One region of the Arthrobacter sp. AG1021 genome, then DNA from elsewhere that is predicted to be linked to it. Evidence: riboswitches for the same ligand, from Rfam matches in the RefSeq annotation. Region 1 holds a riboswitch; each other region holds the start of a gene.
The links. A riboswitch is a leader RNA that binds a small molecule or an ion and turns the genes downstream of it on or off. The one in region 1 is predicted to bind S-adenosylmethionine.
Positions count from the first base shown of each region.

Region 2: it holds a riboswitch for S-adenosylmethionine, as region 1 does, so the genes downstream of both, DFO58_RS12900 (hypothetical protein) here and DFO58_RS11575 (OsmC family protein) in region 1, are expected to answer to the same signal.
Region 3: it holds a riboswitch for S-adenosylmethionine, as region 1 does, so the genes downstream of both, DFO58_RS13465 (acyl-CoA dehydrogenase family protein) here and DFO58_RS11575 (OsmC family protein) in region 1, are expected to answer to the same signal.

Region 1 is NZ_RBLB01000009.1:81,542-88,524, forward strand. Features, by position in the region: gene DFO58_RS11565 (MarR family winged helix-turn-helix transcriptional regulator) at 65-508, shown strand; gene DFO58_RS11570 (DEAD/DEAH box helicase) at 599-3,823, opposite strand; SAM riboswitch class IV at 3,973-4,094, shown strand; gene DFO58_RS11575 (OsmC family protein) at 4,126-4,677, shown strand; gene DFO58_RS11580 (cytochrome P450) at 5,174-5,494, shown strand; gene DFO58_RS11585 (hypothetical protein) at 5,572-6,636, shown strand; gene DFO58_RS11590 (GntR family transcriptional regulator) at 6,723-6,983, opposite strand, start outside.
Region 2 is NZ_RBLB01000009.1:370,228-377,210, reverse strand. Features, by position in the region: gene DFO58_RS12915 (YetF domain-containing protein) at 1-238, opposite strand, end outside; gene DFO58_RS12910 (hypothetical protein) at 238-774, opposite strand; gene DFO58_RS12905 (4a-hydroxytetrahydrobiopterin dehydratase) at 956-1,606, shown strand; SAM riboswitch class IV at 1,756-1,869, shown strand; gene DFO58_RS12900 (hypothetical protein) at 1,923-2,483, shown strand; gene DFO58_RS12895 (ATP-binding protein) at 2,507-3,445, opposite strand; gene DFO58_RS18540 (hypothetical protein) at 3,524-3,700, opposite strand; gene DFO58_RS12890 (hypothetical protein) at 3,731-4,084, opposite strand; gene DFO58_RS12885 (amidase) at 4,755-6,221, opposite strand; gene DFO58_RS12880 (M20 family metallo-hydrolase) at 6,218-6,983, opposite strand, start outside.
Region 3 is NZ_RBLB01000009.1:494,377-501,359, forward strand. Features, by position in the region: gene DFO58_RS13445 (DUF6069 family protein) at 1-184, opposite strand, end outside; gene DFO58_RS13450 (DUF6069 family protein) at 334-762, opposite strand; gene DFO58_RS13455 (HNH endonuclease signature motif containing protein) at 880-2,610, opposite strand; gene DFO58_RS13460 (acyl-CoA dehydrogenase family protein) at 2,668-3,885, opposite strand; gene DFO58_RS13465 (acyl-CoA dehydrogenase family protein) at 3,935-5,140, opposite strand; SAM riboswitch class I at 5,192-5,282, opposite strand; gene DFO58_RS13470 (alpha/beta hydrolase) at 5,475-6,308, opposite strand; gene DFO58_RS13475 (glycerate kinase) at 6,417-6,983, opposite strand, start outside.

The DNA.
Region 1 (6,983 bases):
AGTTCTTTGAGCGAATTGTGCCCAATCACGTCATGGAACCACAAAAAATCTTAGAATAGAAAACATGCAAGAAGAACAGCTGATGCAAAAGGTGGAAGACGAATTCACCGCCCTGTTGTTTCGTGCGCGCCAGATGCTTGTTCGCCGCGCCAAAATCATCCATCCTGAACTCCAGGACCAGGGTTACCGGCTTCTCGCAGTCGTCATCCGCGAAGACGCCCAGCAGCAGGGTGTGCTCGCCGAAAAGCTCCGCCTCGACAAGGCCACAGTGTCGCGGTTAGTGCAGCACCTGCAGTCCATCGGGCTGGTCTCCCGGGTTCCGGATCCGCGGGACGGCCGGGCTCAGCTGGTCTCCGCCACCGATGAGGCCCGCGAGAAATGGAGTTCCAGTGGCGACATGCTGCGCCAGCAATTACGAAACCACCTCAGCGACTGGAACCACGACGATCTGGAAGAATTCGGCATTCTCATGCACCGGCTCAACTCGACCTTTGACGACATCGTGTAGGCGCTCCGGACCCTGAACACGCGAAAGGCGGATTTCTGATCAAATTTTTCGATCAGAAATCCGCCTTTCGCTGTACAGCAGCAAAACGACCTACAGCATCAAAGCCAGGAAGTCATCCGCGCTCAGCACCGAGGACTGTGCCGCATCCGTCTGCTCGCCCAGTACGTCGTTGAATAGTGCTGTCTTTTTTGCCTGCAGGGCCAGCACCTTGGATTCGATGGTGTCCTTGGCAACCAGCCTGTAGACGTACACCGGCTTGGTCTGGCCGATGCGGTGCGCACGGTCGATGGCCTGCGCTTCGGCCGCAGGGTTCCACCAGGGATCCAGCAAGATGCAGTAGTCGGCGGTGGTCAGATTGATGCCGAAGCCGCCGGACTTCAGCGATATGAAGAAGACCGGGAATTGCCCGTCGGTGAACCCGTCAATCATGTCCTTGCGCTTGGGACCGCTGGTCGCGCCGTCCAGGTAACCGTGGTCGATTCCGAGTTCCACCGCAATGTCTTTCGCCTTGCCCAAGAAGCTGGTGAACTGGCTGAAGACCAAGATCTTGTGCCCCTCGGCGACTGCGTCCGCCATGAGCTCGCGCAACATCTCCAACTTGGCGCTGGGAGCATTTCCCTCATCAACCAGGGAAGGGTCAAGCGCCAGTTGCCGGAGCAGGGTCAATGACTGCAGGATCTTGAACCGGTTGGAATCCACGTCATCCACCAGTCCCAGCACTTCCTGGCGCACCCGCTGGAAACGGCGGTCATAGGCCTTGCGGTGCGCCGGTTCCAGCTCGACTTCCAGTACTTGCTCGGTCTTGGCGGGAAGCTCCGGAACTACCTGTTCCTTGGTACGGCGCAGCACAAACGGGCGCAACCGCTTCTTGAGCCGTTCCAGCCGTTCCGAGTCGCCGTCGGAAATCTGCTTCTGGTAGTTGTCCTTGAATGCCTTCTGGCCGCCAAGCAGACCGGGCGCAGCCAGCGAGACCAGGGCCCACAGCTCCATCAGGTTATTCTCCATCGGGGTACCGGTCACCACCAGCTTGCACGGAACCGACAGCTGGCGCGCCTGCTTGTATCCCTTGGACGTGTGGTTCTTCAGCTGCTGCGCCTCATCGAGAATCAGCACGGAGAACCCTGCGTCCTCGAATTCTTCGAATGACAACCGGAAAATGGCGTAGCTGGTGACCACCAGTTGGGCATCGCCGATTTGCTCGACAATGCTCTTCCCTGCCTTTTTGGCCGTGGAGGTGATGGACTGGACCCGCATCTGCGGGGTGAAACGATGCGCTTCGTTAACCCAGTTGCCAACCACAGAGGTCGGAGCGATCACCAGGAACTTCTGCTCCGGGTTCTGGGTGCGGGCCTGTTCGAGGCCTGCCAGCAGCTGGACGGTCTTACCCAAGCCCATGTCGTCCGCCAGCACCCCGCCCAGCGAATGCGTGCGCAGGAAGTTCAGCCAGGCGGCGCCTTGCTCCTGGTACGGTCGCAGTTGCGCCGTGAACGAGTCGGGGAGGTCGATCTTCTCCAGCTGCTCGCCGTTGGTCAGTTCAGACATGGTCTGGAGCCACTGGTTTTCCTGGGCTTCGATGATGCCCAAGTCCACCAATTCCTGCCACCAGTCGATGCTCAAGCGGTGGATTCGGATGCTGTTGCCGGACACGGTGCCCAGTTCCCCGGCTTCCTGGACCAGCTGGCGCAGCTGGTGGAATTCCGGTCCGTCAATCGGAATCACCGTCATGTCCTCAAGGACCAAGTATTCGTCCCCCATGGTTAATGCGGAAAGCAATTCGGCGAACGGCACCTTCATCCCGTTGATGGACACCTCGACGGCCAGGTCGAACCAGTCTCCGGTGCTCTCCCCCGCTTCGATGCTCACCTTGGCCGGTTCGGAATTCAGTGAATAGCTCGGCAATTGCTCGTGGCCGGTGATGAGGATATCCGGGTGTTCCTCAAGCAACGGAAGCAGGTACATGACGAATTCAATGGCTTGGCTCTTGGAGAGTTCTTGTTCTGGGAAGACACCGTTCTTGGTCGTCTGGCCCAGTGGTTGGTCCCCGCCGAGCTTGTCGTTCACCGAGCTGATGATCTCGCGTTCAACCGACTTCTGGCGTGGCGATTTGGGCGGATATTTCCATGCAAAGCTCATGGTCAAACCAGTTCCAGTTTCAGCCAGCTGAAGCTGGAGCACCGGGCGTGCCGGCTGGGGAACCCTGTAGCTGGCATCTTCGCTGCGCACCGGTGCCACCTGCCGAAGGGAGTTCAGGTACCCAGTTTCGAAGTCCTCGATGTCTTTGGTCGGAACCATCATTGCGCCGGCGCTGATGAGATCCCTCAGCTCCGGCCCTACCGCGTCTTCCAGCGGTGCCAGTGAAAGATTTTTCGCCTTGTCCAGCGGTTTGTCGGCAAAGGCAATCATGGACGGCGGGTTGCCCAATGCCAAGACGTTATCCGTTTCGCCGTTCGGACCGCGGAAAATGCCTTCAATGGTCAGGCCGCTGTCGTTTCGCCGCAAGTCGAGAAAGGCCGAACCCGAAAGATCCGCCAAAGACACCTCGCTGCGGTTGCTGGCGTTGCCGTTGACAATGTGAATTCCGGTTTCATGGATCAGGTCGAAGGCTTCGCGCAGGTCTTTGCCGGGCAAGTTGTTCAGGATGATCCAGTCGGTGGCATCCCAGACATGGCCATACTGGTCATGCTGGGATCGTTCGTTGAGCATGACCAATTCGTTGGCGGCGCGGCGCTGCTCCTTGGCGAACCTGCCGTCAAATGGCAGCTTACGCCAAGATACTCCGGTCTGGACCCAGGGGCTGCGGGTTCCCCTGCGGGCCGGACGCGCGTTGAGGTTCAAGGTCGGCCGGCCAAATCGAGTGGCGGGGATGACTTTGAGGATCAGTCCCAGTGGTTCCTCTTCAAGGTCGTTTTCGTGCTCAGCACCGGTAGGCAGCTGCGGAAGCAGCCGCTTCAGGGTCCGTTCCCACTGCGGGGCCTGCGGGGCTTTCCAGGTGTCTTCTGCCCTGACTACATCCGAAACTGCGAAGCCGCCGCTGCCGATCTGGGTTGCTTCCACGAGCAACGCTGCGACATCCGCGCAGGAATATTCTTCCGGATGCGCATCGCAACGGCTGCTGAAGCTGATGCTCGTGCCCTCGATGGAAAGCTGTACCACGACGAAGGCCCGGAGAACCCAGCCGGAAACGATCGAACGACCGGGCATCTGCCGACGGTCTGAAATGGTCACCTGCCCGGAATTGGCCATCAGCCACCCTTGGCTGTACTCGCCTTCGGTGACCAGGGTTTGAGCGGCGACGGGGGTCAGCTGGTATTCCATGCTCACAACTTCTCGGGTAGGAGGCCGCGCCGTAACTGCGCGGAGTTCGTGATCAATTCTATCGACGCAATGGACAGTTCTTCCTGTGACGAAACATGAAGAAAGCTATTTACCAACCACGAAGAAACCCGGTAGAAAAGTAACTACTGAATCACGAGTTCCAATCACACAAGCCCTGGCTGGTTGGACGGCAACCCTATTCGCGTCATTGTGCGGGGTGCTCCAGGTGATGATTCGACGGATCTGAAAGACAGGTTCGTAAGCGATGGCGCCCCTTGCGCCAGAAAGGGGATTATTTCCTCATGTCTACCGCAGCTTCCACCCTTTCCGTTGCCGAAGATCGTTCAGCCCGCCTGCAGCAGGCTGGCGCCGGCTGGGGAGAACGCATCTCCACTGCTCCGGACAGCGCCAAACTGACCTTCACTGTTCAGGGCGAGGGCTTCGGCTCGGTGGCCAGCAACATCGTTTCGGGCAAGCACACCTTCACCGTCGACGAGCCAGCTGCCCTGGGCGGCGACGATCTGGCCGCGAGCCCGGTCGAGTACGCGCTGGGCGCATTGATCTCCTGCCAGGTCGTTGTCTACCGACTCTATGCAGAGCAGCTGAACATCCAGGTCGACGACGTGAAGATCGTGGCCAACGGAAACCTGGACGTGCGCGGCCTGTTCGGTATCGACAAGTCGATCCGCCCCGGCTTCACCTCGGTGGATCTCGATGTGCAGATCACCGGCCCGGAAACCGCTGAGCGCTACGACGAATTGCGCCAGGCAGTCGACGCCCACTGCCCGGTTCTGGATCTGTTCGCCAATCCGGTGCCGGTGAGCACAAAGATCTCGCTGGTTTCCAACAACTAGCTGATCAGCATGGCGTTGCCCGCTTCACGGGCGACGCCATGCTTTACACAGAGCCTTGTTTCCACGGCGTGGCACTCATAGGCTGACTGCGAAGGCTAAGGACCGGAAGAAGCTGCCATGTCTGCGCCGAAAATTGTCCAGTGGGACCCAAGGATCCCGAGGCGTCTCGGCAGTGTTGCGACCGGAGAGCAGAACCGCACGGCCATGAAGCAAAACGCCATCGAGATCGGCGGCTACATCCCGCTGAGGGACTGGCGCTGTGCTGGGGAAACGCGTCAACGGATCTGACCACCTGTCTGATGAATGAGTGGGTCTACGACCGCAAGATGACCGATGAAGGAACTGGTCAGCCTGCTGAGCAATTGGACAGTAAGCGAACTAACCACAATTACGACCAGACTCGGCATCCCTGCGAGCCTGCTTCACGCCTGGTCGATGCCGTTACCGACGGATACTGTGCTCCCCTGCACCGCTAGTTTCCGACCGGCTGGTCGCTATAAAGGATGTAGAGATTTCTAGGGTACGTATTCCTGCCGGCAAACGTGTGAGCACCATGGGAGCGTCGGCCAACCGCGACGAAAGCGCTTTCGGAGATCCCGACGACATCCTCCTCGACCGGCATCCCAGCCTGAACTCGCTTTACGGGGCAGGGATCCACAACTGCCCCGGTGCGCCCCTGGCACGGCTGGAACTGCGGGTATTGATCGAAGAACTGATCTTGCGCGTCCACCGGCTGGTGTCCATCGAGAACGATCCGCCGGTCCGCGCCCACTTCCCCGGCAGTGGATTCAGCAAGCTTCCGCTGATCATCTGGTAGTTGGTCGCCAATTTGTCGGAAGAACCGGATAGATTCTAGTCAACAATTAGCTCATCGCACCGGGGAGTCCTGACCTAATGACCGACTACCGCTCTTTCGACCGCACACAACTGATTTCCCGCTACGGCCAGTTGACGTCACCCGAGCAGGCTTGGGCCTGCATGGATATGACTCGTCAGAAACTAATCGACATGATTCACCAGCATGAGCCATTCGAGGAACAGCCTAGGCCCCATTTCCCACCAAACGCGCTGCTGAACCGCCAGCGCAACGAAATCGGTGCCGAGATGCCCTTCACGCTGGGATCCGAAAAGAAGTTGTACTTCTGCTGGGAGCCTGACGCGATCGGTGCCGCAGCCTACCTCGATGTGTCCAGGATGGATCAACGCGTCTGGAATATCGGGGAAGAAATTTCGGCAGGCACCATGGTACTTACCGTCCTTGCCACGACGCCGCCGTTGGTTATGGCATTGGAAACTGTGAATTCATTAGAAGGGCGAACCTACGATGTCCGCCGTGAGGCAACATTCGCCCAGCCGATTTCGTTGCTGGACCTCGAACAGCTGTGCGATTCCGGGCTGCCTCGATCTTCGCAGGCGCTCAATCCCCAGCTCGCGGAGCGCGTTCTCAACGCGTTGACCGGGCTCGTTGAAAATCCGCGCCCGTTGTACCTCGATGCGGGAGCCTGCGGGGTCGATAGCGAGTCGGAAGCTACAGCCACGGTGCATGCCTTGGCCCTCGCGCAGCGACATGATTCAGAAACCGACTACTGCGACGGCTGCCAGACTAATATCAAGGGCAGGAGTACGGTTCACTTCTTCCGCGATCGTCATGTCGATCTGCATTGGGACATCCAGGACCATGTTGATGACGCAGCGTTGCTATGCGCCGATTGCCACCGGCTGATGCACGCACCCACGCTCAAGCATCTCCAGAGAATGCTCGTTGCCTGCCCGGGCTGCGGAGCCCGGAATCCGAAGGAATATTTCTGGGGTATGCCGGCCTTCCCGCCCGATGAAGAGGAATACGTCGTTGGCGGCTGCGCCATTCCGAACCCTCCGGTGCCGAGGTATTCCTGCCGCAACTGCGAACTGAGCTTCGGTGAGCATCCCCATTGGGTGTCGGAACCATTGGCCGACTGATTCCTAGTCTTGCCCAGTGACATGCAGACGCAAAAAGCCGAGGCCTTCAATCCATTCTTGGATCGAAGGCCTCGGCTTTGGTCTTGCTATCGGGTTTGCGAGTAGAACCAGTTGATGTGTTCTTCGAGCAGCTGGGCCGCGCGCTCGCGCTGGTCCGTGGCGAACGCGTGGTGGATCGCCTTGTGCTGGCGGCGCAGCGTGCGCACGATCGGCTGCCAGGACTCGTCATCCGGGATCGACGCGGCCACGTAGTCGCTGATCGAGTTGCGCAGCGACTCCATCATGGACTCGACCACCGCATTGCCTGCCGTGGAAGCCAGCAGCACGTGGAACTCCGCATCGATGCG
Region 2 (6,983 bases), 290 kb from region 1:
GCCAGCGCATATTGGCATAGGACAGGACCACTGCCAGGACGATCATGGTGAGGGCGGCCAATAGGCTCCCGGTCAGCGACCGGTCTTCCATGGTGATGCCCTGCTGCACCAGGTCCCCGAGGACGACGAACAGAATCAACTCGAACGAGCTCAGCTCGCCCAGGGTTGAACGGCCCGCGGCGCGGGTCACCAGCCACAGGACCACGAAGGCGATGGCGGCGCGAATGACAATTTCCATTAGGGAACCCTCCAAGTGGTGAACGGTACGTTGACGGTGGAATCGCCGATTTCGACCTCGAGCTTCCCGTCGGTGCGCAAATCCCACTGGTCAGAGGCCCGGCCGGTGATGCGAACCAGCATTCGCGTGGCCCCGGGCTGGGTAGCAACCTCGAATTCCACCGCACCGGTCGCGTCGGAACTTTGCGATTCCGGGTCCGGGAAGACCGCGAAGTCCTCGAAGAACAACAGGTAGTCCTCGGTAAGGCGCACCTTATAGGTATCGGGCAGCGGTTCGTCGGAACTGACAAGTATTTCCAGCTCGACCTCATTGCCTGCCCGCGCCACCAACGGGTGGCGCACGTGGACTTGCACACCATCCTCGGACCGGTCGGTGCTGGACTCCACATCGAACGCTCCAAGCGCCGCGGCCGCTACGATGGCTGCGACGATGAGGATGCTGATCCGGCTCACGATGCGTCGCGTGCGGTGAGCAGTCTCGTCAATGACATCGTCCAACGTTGAATCAGAGACCTTGGCGTTGTGAATATTAGTCATCAAAACTCCTTGTGCCCATATTTGCCGAGATTAGCCGCGGCCGGTGCCGCTCTCCACGGAAGACCGATGTTCACAGCAGTTATCCAGTACGCCGCAACCGTCCGTTGTTTCTGGCAGTCTGCGCAGGTCCATTGAACTTCGCCCCCTCGGGTGGAAAGGTTGCCGGAGAAAGGAGAAACGCATGCCTGCACAGGACGTAATTGCCCAAGACCAGCTCAACGAATACCTCCAGGGGATGCCGCAGTGGCGGGAGATCCCCGGAGCCATTGCCGCGGTCTTCGAGACCAAGACCTCCGCGGCCGCGATCGAGCTTTTCAGCGATATCGCAAGCGCCGCAGAGATGGACAACCACCACCCCGACGTGGACTGGCGCTACAACCGCGTGTTCGTGACAACCACCTCCCATGACGCCGGCGGCCAGGTCACCACCCGCGACATTGCGCTGGCCAGCAAGATCTCCGAGCGGGCCGCGGCCCTCGGGGCCAAACCCCGCGTCGACCTGATCCGCGCAGTGGAGATTGCCATCGACACCGACAAGCCCCAGGAAATCGCGGAGCAATGGGCCGCCGGGCTTGGGTACAAGTCGTTGGACGACGGCAGCATCGCCGATCCCCACGGTCGCGGCCCGGCGATCTGGTTCCAGAAAACCGACACTCCCAATACGAACCGGCTGCACCTGGACGTGTGGGTTCCGTATTCGGAAAGCGGTCCGGTGCTCACGAAGCTGGAAGAAGTTGGCGCCCACTCCGACGCCGATGCCGCGCCGTCCTTCACCGTCATCACCGACGCCCAGGGCAATCGCTTCTGCATCTGCACCGAGGCCGACCGCTAGCACCGAGCGAACTGCAGTCAAAGGTGGACTTGTCCACCAGAATCGATGGCTGATCCGGTGTCCGTACCTGCGAAGGCATGGGCACCGGATCTGCTGTATCCTGCGCTGCGCCCATACTGTCGGTAGCTGCGGGTTAGGCTGGATTCCAAGTTCAAGAGCTGCGACGCAAAGTACCTGGCTGGTCGCACGGCAACCCTCCTCATCGAGCGGGGTGCCCCAGGGGAAGAACCGACCCGGACAAAAATCCCGGGTAAGTCGGTGGGCCAGTCCGGCACAATAGGTGCCCGGCCGGCTCCCTGAGCAGGAGCGAACAAAGATGCAAAACCAAGAATTCTCGATTGACCATCCAGAAGGCACCCTGCAGGAACGGCTGTGGAACAGCGTGGTCATGGACTACCCATTTTTCGGAGGACGTCCGGTCGAGCAGTCGGCTTACCGGCAGGCAACCCGCAGCGGGGAATTCGCCAGCGGCAAGCTCAGCGAGACGCCGGAACACCTGCAGAACTACATCCTCCGCTGGATCGCCGCAGGCTTCACACCTGAACTGTATTGGGCCGTCAGTTCGGGAATCAGGGAAGCAGCAGCGCACGCACGTCGGCGTTGCAAGAGTCCGGAGGACCTGCTTCGCCTCGAAGATCGGATGAGACGGCTGGGCATCTTGGCGCCTAACCCGAGGGCAGGGCAACTCTACAAGGAACTGCAACGCGATGAGCGGGGTGGGGCGGTTCTGGTTGACCGCTGCTACCCGGCGCATGTTGTGCAGCTGGAACCGGAGGAATGGGCGGAGTTTCCGCAACGGTTGCTCTTCGGCCGGCCATCTGCCGCGCTTCAGCAGTTTATTTACGGTGACCCGCTCCATCAAGGGATCACCAACTGAATCGCCCCACGGCAGGAACGCCTTCAGGCGGCAACGATGCGGTGCGCTGGCGCAGCAGGGGGATATTCCTCCCCGGCAAGGAGGAAGGCGCAGCCTACAACCCCCCTGCTGCCGCCGACCTGTTCAGCTTCCGGATCTTGTTCAAATCCGCTGGGCGCTTCGTAGCTTCCCGCCATCCCGGGGAACCATCCGAAGGATGCGTCTTCGCTGAATTCTTCCGCCTCGTCAAGATCCGGGTCGCTGGTTCCCCCGAGGAAGTTTCGCGTGAGAGTGGCCGCATCGCCCATAAGCTCCGGGGCGGCTTCGAGCAGATGGGCGTCACCCGGAGCCTGGCCCGCGACTGCGGCGTTGAGGATGGATCGGCGAACCAATTCCCTGGTGAACGAGGCAGTCGTTCCATCGACCAGGTGCGCAAGCTGTTGCACGGTGTCGGAGCTGGGCTTCAGCTTGGCTGCATATAGTTCGAGCAGGGCAATACGTCCTTCGAGATCCGGGCGTGGAATCTCCACTGCAAGATCGATGCGCCCGGGGCGCTGCACCAAGGCGCGCTCCAGGGAATCCACGCGGTTCGTGGTCAGCAGGAAGGTGACGTCCGCGTCCGGTTCCAGGCCGTCCATGGTGTCGAGGACTTCGAAAAGCAGCGGCTGGGGGCCGTGGCTGAAGCTGCGGTCTTCGGCGATCAGGTCACAATCTTCCAGCACGACGATCGATGGCTGCAGCGCCCGCGCCATCGCGGCGGCTTGGTAGATGTAGGCCAACGAATCGCCGTTGAGCAGGATAACAGTGTGGTCTTCAGCCGCCGAGGCCAGATACCTGACGGTGTGGGTTTTCCCGGTGCCCGGCGAGCCGTAGAGCAGGACACCGCGTTTGAGATGCGCATCGAGCGCAGTTAGAACATCGCGGTGGGTTCCGACGCCGAGGACTTGTTCCTCAATGCGTTCACGCAGGCCGTCGGGCAGCACGAGCTGTTCGCGCGGGAAGGGTTCGCGCCGGTGGAAGGCGACTCCGGCGTTCGATTCCTGGTACTCGTTGCCCTTGAACTAGATGACCTGGCCCTTGAAGATGCTCGAGGTGCGCAACCCGTTGCGAAATTCCTTGAGGAATGCGTCGGTCACCTGTTCGTCGGGGGACAGGATCTCCAATGCAGCTTCGGGCTTCCCGTACTCCGGATTGGCCTTCCGGATCAAAACTGCCAGCGGGCTGGAGTGGTAATGCAAGAGGTGGATTCCCAGTGTCAGGAACCGACGCTACTGGTCCGGGCCCACAGCAAGTGAAGCGTAGGAAGGCTCACCCACAATACCCATGTGGTTCTCCGGCATCAGCAGATCGGCCAAGTCCGAATGGTATCTTTGCTGCCCGGCGATACCGACGATCTTGGCGGAGGGATCGTTGCCGGCAATGCGGTCAAGAATGATATTGGCATCCGCGAGCCGGTGGGAACCGAATGACTCGGTGATCAGCGGAAGCGAGCTAGGCGAAACTTTCAGATGTTTTTCCAGCACGGGTGCCAGCTGCGCTTCATTGGGCTTCTGGCCGAATTCTTCAGCGAGGTCTGCCAGCTTGTTGAAGGACATCATAAAGGCACGTAATTCTGCATCCATGAGCAGAACCTAGCAGTGAAAGTCTCCTAGTGGGTGCAAAAATTACAGGTACTTAGCCGGCTTGCTCGGAGTGCTTGGCCAGAACTGGAGCCTGCGCCTAGTTGTGATACCCACATAGGTTAATAACAAGCGGCGTAGCTCAATGACAAAGAGAAGGCCTCTGATTGAAGCGGTGTTTGCGACAACATTCACGACAACCCAGAGGGCTTCTCCATGTCCAATCCAAACGCCACCCCGCTTCCAAAGCCGCACCCTGCTCGCCCGCAGCATCTTCGAGACTGGCTGGTCCCTGCGCCGCGCTGCCGGCCGCTTCCAAGTCTCCACCGGTACCGCTAACCGCTGGACCACTCACTACCGCGAGCACGTCACAGCAGGCATATACAAGCGCTTCAGCCCGCACCGCACCTGAACCCACACCGACCGACGGATAATCGCCCTGCGCGTGAACCGCTGCGGGGCCCGGCCCACATCGGCTGCCACCTGGGCATCTACACTTCCACCGTGAACATGGTCCTCTCCCGGTGCGGGTGCTCCCGTTTGTACTTCCGGGACCGGGCCGTCAGCCGAGAACCGGAACAAAACCCGAACGGCCGCCAACCGAAGAAGCGACTGGACTCGTGCCAAGGAGTCGTCCCCGCCCAAATTAGAAATCCAGGCGAGGGGCGGACATTCACTCGAATATCTGGAAGGTGGGTCCGGGTGCGTGTTTCTCGACGGCAGCCGCAACGCGGAAAGCCATGGATTCATCAAACGGATGACCAACCACCTGCACTCCAGTTGGAACACCTTCGGACGATAATCCGCTCGGTACCGCCACCACCGGGCTTCGGTTGGCGACGTTGAAGGGGCTGGTCATATGGCCTTCCCAATAATGTCTCAAGTGTTTGCCATCGATGGTCAACCCATCTAGGTAATCCTCAGCGGCATCCAAGGAAGCTACCGCAGAGGTAGGACATAGCAAGGCATCAAGCCCTTCCATCGCGGAGGCCAATTCAGCCTGCAGTTGCCGGTCCATTTCTAGGGAATCAACAAGGGTATGTCTCGTAGCAGCCGCCGTGGCATCCGCAATGAATTGCTCGGTATAGCGGGCCAATTCGGATTCGAATCCCTCGGTTTCCTTCCGCATTGCAGGGCCAAGAATGTGGCCAAAATGCGCAAAGGTTGTCTCGGTGATCCGAGAGGTATTCCATGGAAGTTCCACTGGAACAACCGTTGCTCCCGCAGCTTCCAACGCTTTGGCTACTTGTATCGTGTTGTCCTGAATTTCATTTGAAACAGGATAATCGCCAAGTGTGAGTGAGAGTCCAATACGCAGTCCCGAAACGTCGCCGTCAAGCAGTGGATTCAGTCCGTTCCGGCCCCATGAACGGTGGTCTGCCAAATGGCGGCCTGACATGACGGCGGCCAACAGCGCTGTGTCGGCAACGGTTCGTCCCATCGGCCCGTCTCCGCGGTACCAGTCCGCGGCCAAGGCGCCCAGACCCGGAATGCGCCCATAGGGTGCCTTGTAGCCAACTGTTCCGGTGAAACCGGCCGGGATACGTGTGGACCCGGCAATGTCCGAGGCCGTTGCCAAGGTGGTAAATCCGGCCGCCAGGGCGGCACCCGATCCGCCCGACGATCCGCCGGGAGACGTTTTGGTGTTCCACGGATTTCTGGTGATCCCCCACATGGGTGAGTGCGTCGTCGTGGCACAGCTGAATTCTGGGCTTGTGGTTCTTGCATGAATGATTCCACCAGCCGCGTTGATGCGTTCGACAACCGGGTGGTCATCATCGGCGATGCGACCTCGATGCGCGGCCAGCCCTTGTTCCAGTTTGAGCCCGGCAATTCCGTGCTTTTCCTTCGTTGCCACGGTGAGTCCGAGTAGTGCCGGCGGGGTTTCACAGTCTCGGGCCAGCTGAACATATTGCTCCGTGGCCAGACGGGCTTTTGTACGAGCGGAATCGAAAAGCGTTTCTGTGAATGCGTTGATGCCGGTTTCCCGGTCCCCGTTGCGTTGTTCGATTCGCTGAATCTGCGTTTCAAGAACTTCTATTGGCGAGATTTCCAGTGCTCGGAACTTTGCCAATGTTTCGGTTGCCGAAAGATAAGCCAGTGAGTATTCTTGCTTGCTCGTCGTATCTACTTGGGTCATTTGCGACCGGCCTCAGCGAGTTCGCGTTCCGCTAACTGGTCTTTTGCCAGTGCACCATTCACCATTTCCCAGGCAACCTCTTCCAGTGCCTTAACTCCGGCAACCATGTCTTCATCAGTGGTGAATTCGCGTTCGCAGTGGCTTACGCCGTCAACCGATGGAATAAACATCATTACGGTAGGAACGACCCTATTCATGGCCACGGAATCATGTCCAGCCATGGTGCGGATCCTGCGCACCGAAAGACCCACATTTGCGGCGGCTTTCTCGGCAAGTTCCAATCCAGCTTCCGGGTAGTACTGAATATCACGGATATCAAAGTCGTTTACATTGATGCGGATATCGTGGGCAGCTGCAATTTCGGCGATGTCCTTCAGTAGCGAGGCTCTGGCCTCTGCAACAATCTGCGGGGATGCTGAGCGCAAGTCGGCGACCAGGTGCACCCTCCTGGCCACGACGATGGGCGAGTTTGGCTCCAACGTAAGCTGCCCAACGGAAGATACCAAGGCCTCAGAGGCAAATTTCTTGGTCACCTCATGGACCAATAGAACCACCTTTGATGCCGCGACCAACGCGTCATGCCGGTCAGCCATGGCCGTGGCACCGGTGTGTGACTGCTCGCCGAGCACCTCGATGTCAAGCTTCTGCGTGTACCAAGAGTAATCAACTGCGCCTAAGGTGATTCCTTCGCGTTCCAGGATGCGACCTTGTTCAATGTGGATCTCTGCGTAGCCAGCTACTTTTGGGCGTTCATCGGTTCCT
Region 3 (6,983 bases), 410 kb from region 1:
CCCAGGTGTAACCCAGAACCTGGGCGAAGTGCACGACATCGTGCGAAGTTTCACCGATCTGCATGGAGGCTCCGGCCGAGCCGCCGATGAAGAAGATGATGACGTTGAGGTACCCGGCGCCGAGCGCGGCGATCGCTACCTGGATGAAGTTGAATGGGCTATTTGGGGTTCCCTGCGGGGCCATTGACGTTCCCTAAGATATCGTTGACAGTTCTCAACGATTCTATAGTCGAACATATCCAGCCAAAACCCTTGGGCCGGGTGACTTCTACAACACCCGTCCCGTACAGAACTATTCGCAAATGACACGCCCCCAGAACGTGCCAAGTCCAATCAACCTGCCACGGCTCGCTCGGTGGCCTTCTTGTTGGAGTTGTTCACCGCGATGTACCAGCTTGCGCCGACGATCACGTGCATGATGGCGACCGCAACCGCGCTTCCCGCGTCTTCGGCGAAGAACAGCTGCGTCACGGCCGAGAGGAGCAGCAGGGCAATCCCGAGCACCTGCGCGACGCGGCAGAATCCCGGACGGCCGCGTGCGATGAGGAAAGTCAGGAAGCCGAGCACCACGATCGGAGGCACGGTGAACCGGATAATGTGGATGAAATCGATGTTCCGGAACATCCCGTCGGAGAATTTCATAGATGCTCCGGCGGCCTCCGCGATGAAGAACGTGAGCACGCTCAGGGCCATGGCGCCAAAGGCGGCAAGCAACACCTGAACGAAGTTAAACGGCATTGTGAATTTGACGTCAGCTTGCATGGCCGGACATCTCCTTTGATGTGAAAAACCGAATCCCCGCTCTTTCACTGTACGCCCGAAAACAAGCTTTGAACCCGGCCATTTTACGGCTCGCGGTTTCGATCGCCCGGGGTGTGCTCAGGCCTCGGCGATGGTCACTTCCAGCTTGCCGGCTTTCCAGAGCTGGGTCGCTTCGGCGGCCCAGGCCAAGGCGCGTTTCGACTCGGCAGGCGTGAGGAAGTGCGTGTTGATGTGAAGCCGCTGCTCGGGGTCCACGCTCTTGGGCAGCAGCACCATGGGCCTGCTGCCTTCGACCTTGACTGCATGGAACAAGCCGCAGTGGCGCCCGATGTGGTGCACCGTGCAGTAGAGGTCGCCGCGGTCGATGTCCGTCCGGCCTCCCTTTTCCCATGCGTCCAAGTGGTCGAGTTCGCAGCGTTCGGCGGGCATGGTGCACCCCGGGAAGGCGCAGCCGCGTCGTGCGGTGCGCAGGGCCTTGGCCTGGCTCTTGGAAAACAGCCGCTGCGAGCGGCCGAGGTTGAGGATCCGGTCTCGCCCGTTCAGCACCACCGGGTAGATGCCGGCATTGCAGACCGCGGCCCTGGCTTCGCCTGCGGAAATCGGCTTGCCCGTGATGGTCACCGCGAAGTCCTGCCCCGTTTCGACCATCTTGTCGTAGTCGATGATGATGCCGACCTCGGTGGCAGAGCCTCGGCGTTTGCCGGTTCCGGCGGATCTTAGCGTCGCAAGCAGGCCCATCAGGTGGCGCAGCTCGGGCCGCATGTCCTCGAAGGGAACCAGCAGCTCGGCGGCTTCAGGGTCTGCCGGCGGTATGTCCTCGGCGGGTTCTCTGTCGACGTCGAAGCCTTCATGATCAGTGCCGTCTGTATCCAGATCTTCGTGGTCCGGCTCTTCAGCGGCCGCGTCGTCGGCTTCCTTGGGGTCCTGCGCCCAATCCGGCATGGTCTCGGAATCGTCCCAGTCCGGCGGGGCGGGGTCGCCGTTTTCAGCGGCCAGGTCCTCGGCGGCCTGGCGGTGGAGTTCTTCGCGGTTGCCGGTCTCGGTTTTGGGGTTGTCCACCTTGCGCAAGTGCGCGTCGACCACTTCGGCCTGCGAGGGCAGCACCCGCAGCAGGTAGTGTTCCAGCCCCTTGCGGCAGCCGAGCTTGAACAAGCCGATCTCGGAGAGCAGCGCGCCCAGCGGCCGCTTGCCGGACTTGAGCTGGTGGATCAGGTCGGCGACGTGCTTGCGGGCGGTTGCGGGCTGTTCGCGGATCAGCGCGACGGCCTCCGCCTGGATGTTGGCGCGCGCTTTCTGCCCGGCGGGGCCGGGGCCGAAGTCCTTCTGGGCGCCGTGGATCAGCCGGGAGGCGGAAAGCACCAGACGCGGGTCGGAGCGCGGGGCGGTGAATTCGGCGGCCAACTGGGGCAGCAGCGGCGCGGCGCGGTGCCCGGCGGTGGTGACCTGGGCGATGAGGCAGTCGGTCTGGGCCAGGCGGTCGCGGGCGGTGCCCAGCGGGATGCCCAGCCAGTTGTGCAGCAGCCCGGCGGTGTTCTTGTAGGGGGTGCGGCCCATGGTGGTGCGCCCGGCAGCGCGGGCGAGGTCCTCGGCGGAGGGGTGCTCGCCGGCGTCGGCGATGGCCTGAAAGGAGTCGGCGTCCAGCTGGTGGGCGCCGGTGCGGCGCAGCAGGTCGGCGGCGAAGAGCTGGGCGCGGGCGAACTCCTGGCCCAGCTGTTCGACAAGCAGCGCGAAGTAGGCGGCGTGGCCGGCGGGGAGGTCCGCGTCGGCCACGTCCGCCCAGGCCGCTGCGATGAGGCTGCGGGCCTCGGCCAGTTTCCCGACCGCTTCGGTGCTTGTGGAGGTCTGCATGTCCCCAGCGTGCGGCGGGCGCCGGGAGGGCCGGCCGCCGCAGCTGCGGATTGTGGATTACTTCGAGGCGCCGATCGCCCAGACGCGCGGCAGCTGCGTGCCGTTGACCGCGAGGTCGCCGATCAGCCGCGCCTTGAACACCCACGGATTGTGGTTGCCGGCGGTGCGGGCGTTGCGCCAGTGGCGGTCGAGGTTCTTGGACACGCTGGTGGCGGAGGCGGCCAGCGCGTCGAAGGCGTGGGTGAGCGCGGTGAGCACCAGCGGGGTCAGCACCACCTGCCCCTGGGCGGAGGCGAGCTCGGCCGCGTCGTTGGCGGCCTCGTCCTCCTGGATCGAGCCGCCGGAGTGCAGCGCGAGCGCCGACTCGTAGGCGCCCTGCAGCGCGTTCGAGACGCGCTCGACGGTGGCCGCGGCGGCGAAGGCGGCGGCGGAGACCTCGCCGATGACCTGTAGCAGCTGCGGATCCTGCCCGGCGATGTTGGCCGCGGCGTGGCTGAAGGTGCGCTTGCGGGCCGCCAGCTGCGCGGCGAACTCGCGTTCGGCGGCCTTGGCGGAGCCGGCGAGCACCGCCAGCAGCACCTGCTGGTAGAACGCGGTCTGGTACTTGAAGCGGGTGTCGAACTCGATCAGCTCCTCCACCGCCGCGCCGGTGAAGGTGGAGGTGCCGGTGCCGGTGGTGCGCTGGCCGAAGCCGTCCCAGTCCTCGGCCAGCTCCACGCCCGGCTGGTGCCGGGAGACCGCGGCGATGACGCGGGTTCCGGTGTCGGTGCGCTGCGCGTAGGTGTCAAGCCAGTCGGCGAAGATCGATCCGGTGGAGTAGTACTTGGCGCCGGTGATCGTGAAGCCGCCGGAACCGTCCGGGCTGACCTTGGTGGCCACCTCGCCCACTGTCACCGCTCCGACCTCGGTCCAGGAGTTGCCGACCAGCTGGCCGGCGGCGAAGCGGGCCAGCCAGGTATCGCGCGCCGGACCCGGGGCGGCGACCAGCCGGTCCTCCACGAACGCGAAGTGCGCGCGCAGCGCCTGGGCGATGTTGGAGTCGGCGGCGGCCAGGTCGGTGAGCAGTTCGAACAGCTCGGGCAGGGTGGCGCCGGCGCCGCCGTGGGAGACGGGCACGCGGATCGCGCCGAAACCGGCGGCGGCGAGGTCGGCGACCTCGCGGTAGGGCAGTTCGCCGGTGCGGTCGCGGTCGGCGGCGCCGTCGGCGATGGCCTGGAAGTGCGGGGCGAAGCGTTCACGCAGCCAGGCCAGGCGAGATGTGGACAGGACAGTCATCTGGTGTTCCAATCGGTGTTGCAGGCAGGGTGGCGTAGGCGTCCAGTGTCTAGGTGTACAGCGAGAGCGGCTGCGATTCGCCGCGCAGGAAGTAGGCGCCGACCTCGATCTTCTTGTAGTCCACCGGGTCGTGCAGCGAGTGCGTGCGCACGTTGCGCCAGAACAGGTCAAGCCCGACGTCGCTCTTGGTGGAGGAGGATCCGGTGACCTCGAAGATGCGGTTGGCGACCTCCACGCCGGCCTCGCTGGCCACGACCTTCAGCTCCGCGATCGCCACCGCCAACTCGGCGCGCTGCGGCTGGCTGACTGCCCCGCCCAGCACCTGATCGAAGCGGCGGCCCAGCTTCTCCGCCAGCGCGGCCACCGCGGCAGTGCGGGCCTTCAGCTCCCCCACGGTGCGCTGGAAGACGACGTCCTGCGAATAGGTTTCGGCCTGCGAGAGGAACCAGGCGTTGGTGCGCCCCAGCAGGATCTGCCGGCCCCGCGCCAGCGCGCCCTCCGCGATGCCCAGGTAGAAGTTCGCGAAGGCCAGCTGGATGCCCGGGGTGAGCAGGGTGGCCACCGGCTCGTCGGTGACCGGGCCCAGCACGTCGGACGGCTCGATGCGCACGTTGCGGTACACCAGCGAGTTCGAGGCGCTCAGCCGCTGGCCCAGATAGTCCCAGTCGTCGACGATGCGCAGTCCTTCGGCCTCGCGCGGGACCACGAAGGCCAGCAGCTCGCCGCTGCCTTCGACCTCCGCGTTGACGACGATGACCTCGCCCACCCCGGAGCCGGTGGAGAAGCGCTTGGCCCCGTTCAGCCGGTAGCCATCGCCCTCGCGGGTCAGCACCAGGTTCGGGTCCACCGGGTTGACCGAGTCGCCCCACAGCCAGCTTCCCGCCACGGTGCGCCGCCACCAGTCGGCCTGCGCCTCGGCCGGGGCGTAGAAGGCGATGCCCGACTGGTTGATGTAGTGGTAGGCCAGCAGCTGGGAGATCGACCCGTCGGCGGCGGCCAGGATGCGGATGACCTCGAAGGCAGTCTCGAAGTGCCCGCCGGCGCCGCCGAACTCGGCCGGGACCAGCAATTCCAGCAACCCTGCCTCGCGCAGCAGCTGCACCTCGGCGAAGGGCTGCTTGTTGGCGCGGTCGCGGGCCAGCGCGTCGGCGGCCAGGGTGCCGGCAACCTGGCGGGCGACGGCGCGCCAGCGCTCCAGTTCGGCCTGGCTGGCGGTGCCGGTGTACGGGACGCGGGGCAATGCGGTGACGGTCATGATCGGGCTCCTTGGAATTGGACTTCCGAGGGATACCGGGACGCGGCCCGGGCTCCATCGAACCTGGCGTTAGCACTCCCTGCGGATTACAGGCTTGCTGCGGCGTCGCGGAGCCAGGTCTCTCAGCCGCTCTGGATGGTGTGCACCGATTCAAGCACGCCGCCGAAGCCGGAGGGAACCGCCCCGTCACGCGGCGGAACGCACCGCAAAACTGCGTCATATTGGGAGTTTGGAACCCGCGCCGGGCCCAGATCGCGACGGCGCGCGGCAGCATCCAGCCGTCGCACGACGTCATATTGGCGCACGCAGTGCCCGGGCCCGGCGGGCCCTGCGGCTAGCGGGAGAGGAAGCCGAGCAGCAGGTCGTTGACCTCCTTGGCGTGGGTCCACAGCAGCCCGTGCGGGGCGCCATCCACCTCGTGGTACTCGGCGGCGGGCAGCGCCTCGGCGAAGCGCCGGCCGGTGACGTCCACGGGCAGGATCCGGTCGGCGGTGCCGTGCACGATCAGCGCGGGCACGTCGATCTTCGGGATGTCGGCGCGGAAGTCGGTGGTCCAGGTGTACTGGGCCGCGACCGAGGCGTAGGGCGAGGCGGCATAGGCCAGGGCCTTGTTCGCGGCCAGCGCCTCTTCGCTCAGCCGGTTGCCCAGGAAGGTCTCGGTGTTGAAGAAGTTCTCGAAGAAGCTGCTGAAGAACGCGTAGCGGTCGGTTTTGGCGGCCTCGGCCATCGGGTCCAGCGCATCCTGCGGCACACCCTCGGGGTTGTCATCGGTCTGCAGGATGAACGGTTCCAGCGAGCCGAGGAAGGCGGCCTTCGCGACGCGGGCCGAGCCGTAGGTGGAAAGGTAGCGGGCTACCTCGCCGGTGCCCATGGAGAAGCCCACCAGCACTGCGTCCTTCACGTCAAGCGTTTCCAGCAGCGTGTGCAGGTCGGCGGCGAAGGTGTCGTAGTCGTAGCCGACGGCCGCCTTGGAGCTCTTGCCGAAGCCGCGGCGGTCGTAGGTGATGACGCGGTAGCCGGCGCCGAGCAGCGTCGCGGTCTGCAGCTCCCAGGAGGATCCGTCCAGCGGGTAGCCGTGGATCAGCACCACCGGCTGCCCGGAGCCGTGGTCCTCGTAGTACAGCTCGATATCGGTGGTGTTCTCTTCTCCGACTTTCACGGTTGCCATGCTGGCCCTTTCTCCGACGAAGGTCGCGGCGGTTGCCGCGCTGCCTCCCACGCTAGGCATCGGTCCTCGACGGTGGCAAGGGTTTTGCGCAAAGCGACAGCGAGCGCTTCAGCGCAGGTAGGTCCGTGCGACGCTGAACGCGGTGCGCTCCAGCAGCTTCAGCGCGTCGGCGGACAGCTCGGCCAAACTCGCCGGGCCCGGAGCGATCGAGTAGGCCGCGAGGATTCCGGCGTCGGCCAAAACCTGGTCTTCCAGGCTGACCGATCCGGCGATCACGATAACGTCTCCCCCGGCGGCCTGCAGTACCCCGGATACCACCTTGCCCTGCAGGGACTGCGAGTCCAGCCGGCCCTCGCCGGTGATGACCAGATCCGCGCCGCCCATGATGCGGTGGGCGTCCAGCACCCGGGCGACCAGCTCCCACCCGGGGACCAGGTCGACCGCGAAGTAGCTGCCCAGGCTGAAGGCCAGGCCTCCGGCGGCGCCCATGCCTTCTCGGTCGCGCAGCACCCGGCCGGTGGCGGTTTCCAGCACATCGGCCAGCCGGCCCAGCCCGGCGTCGAGGGTTGCGACATCCTTCAGGGAAGCACCCTTTTGCGGCCCGAAGATCGCTGCGGCGCCGTTCTCGCCCAATAGCGGGTTGGTGACATCGCAAGCGATCTGCCACACTACCCC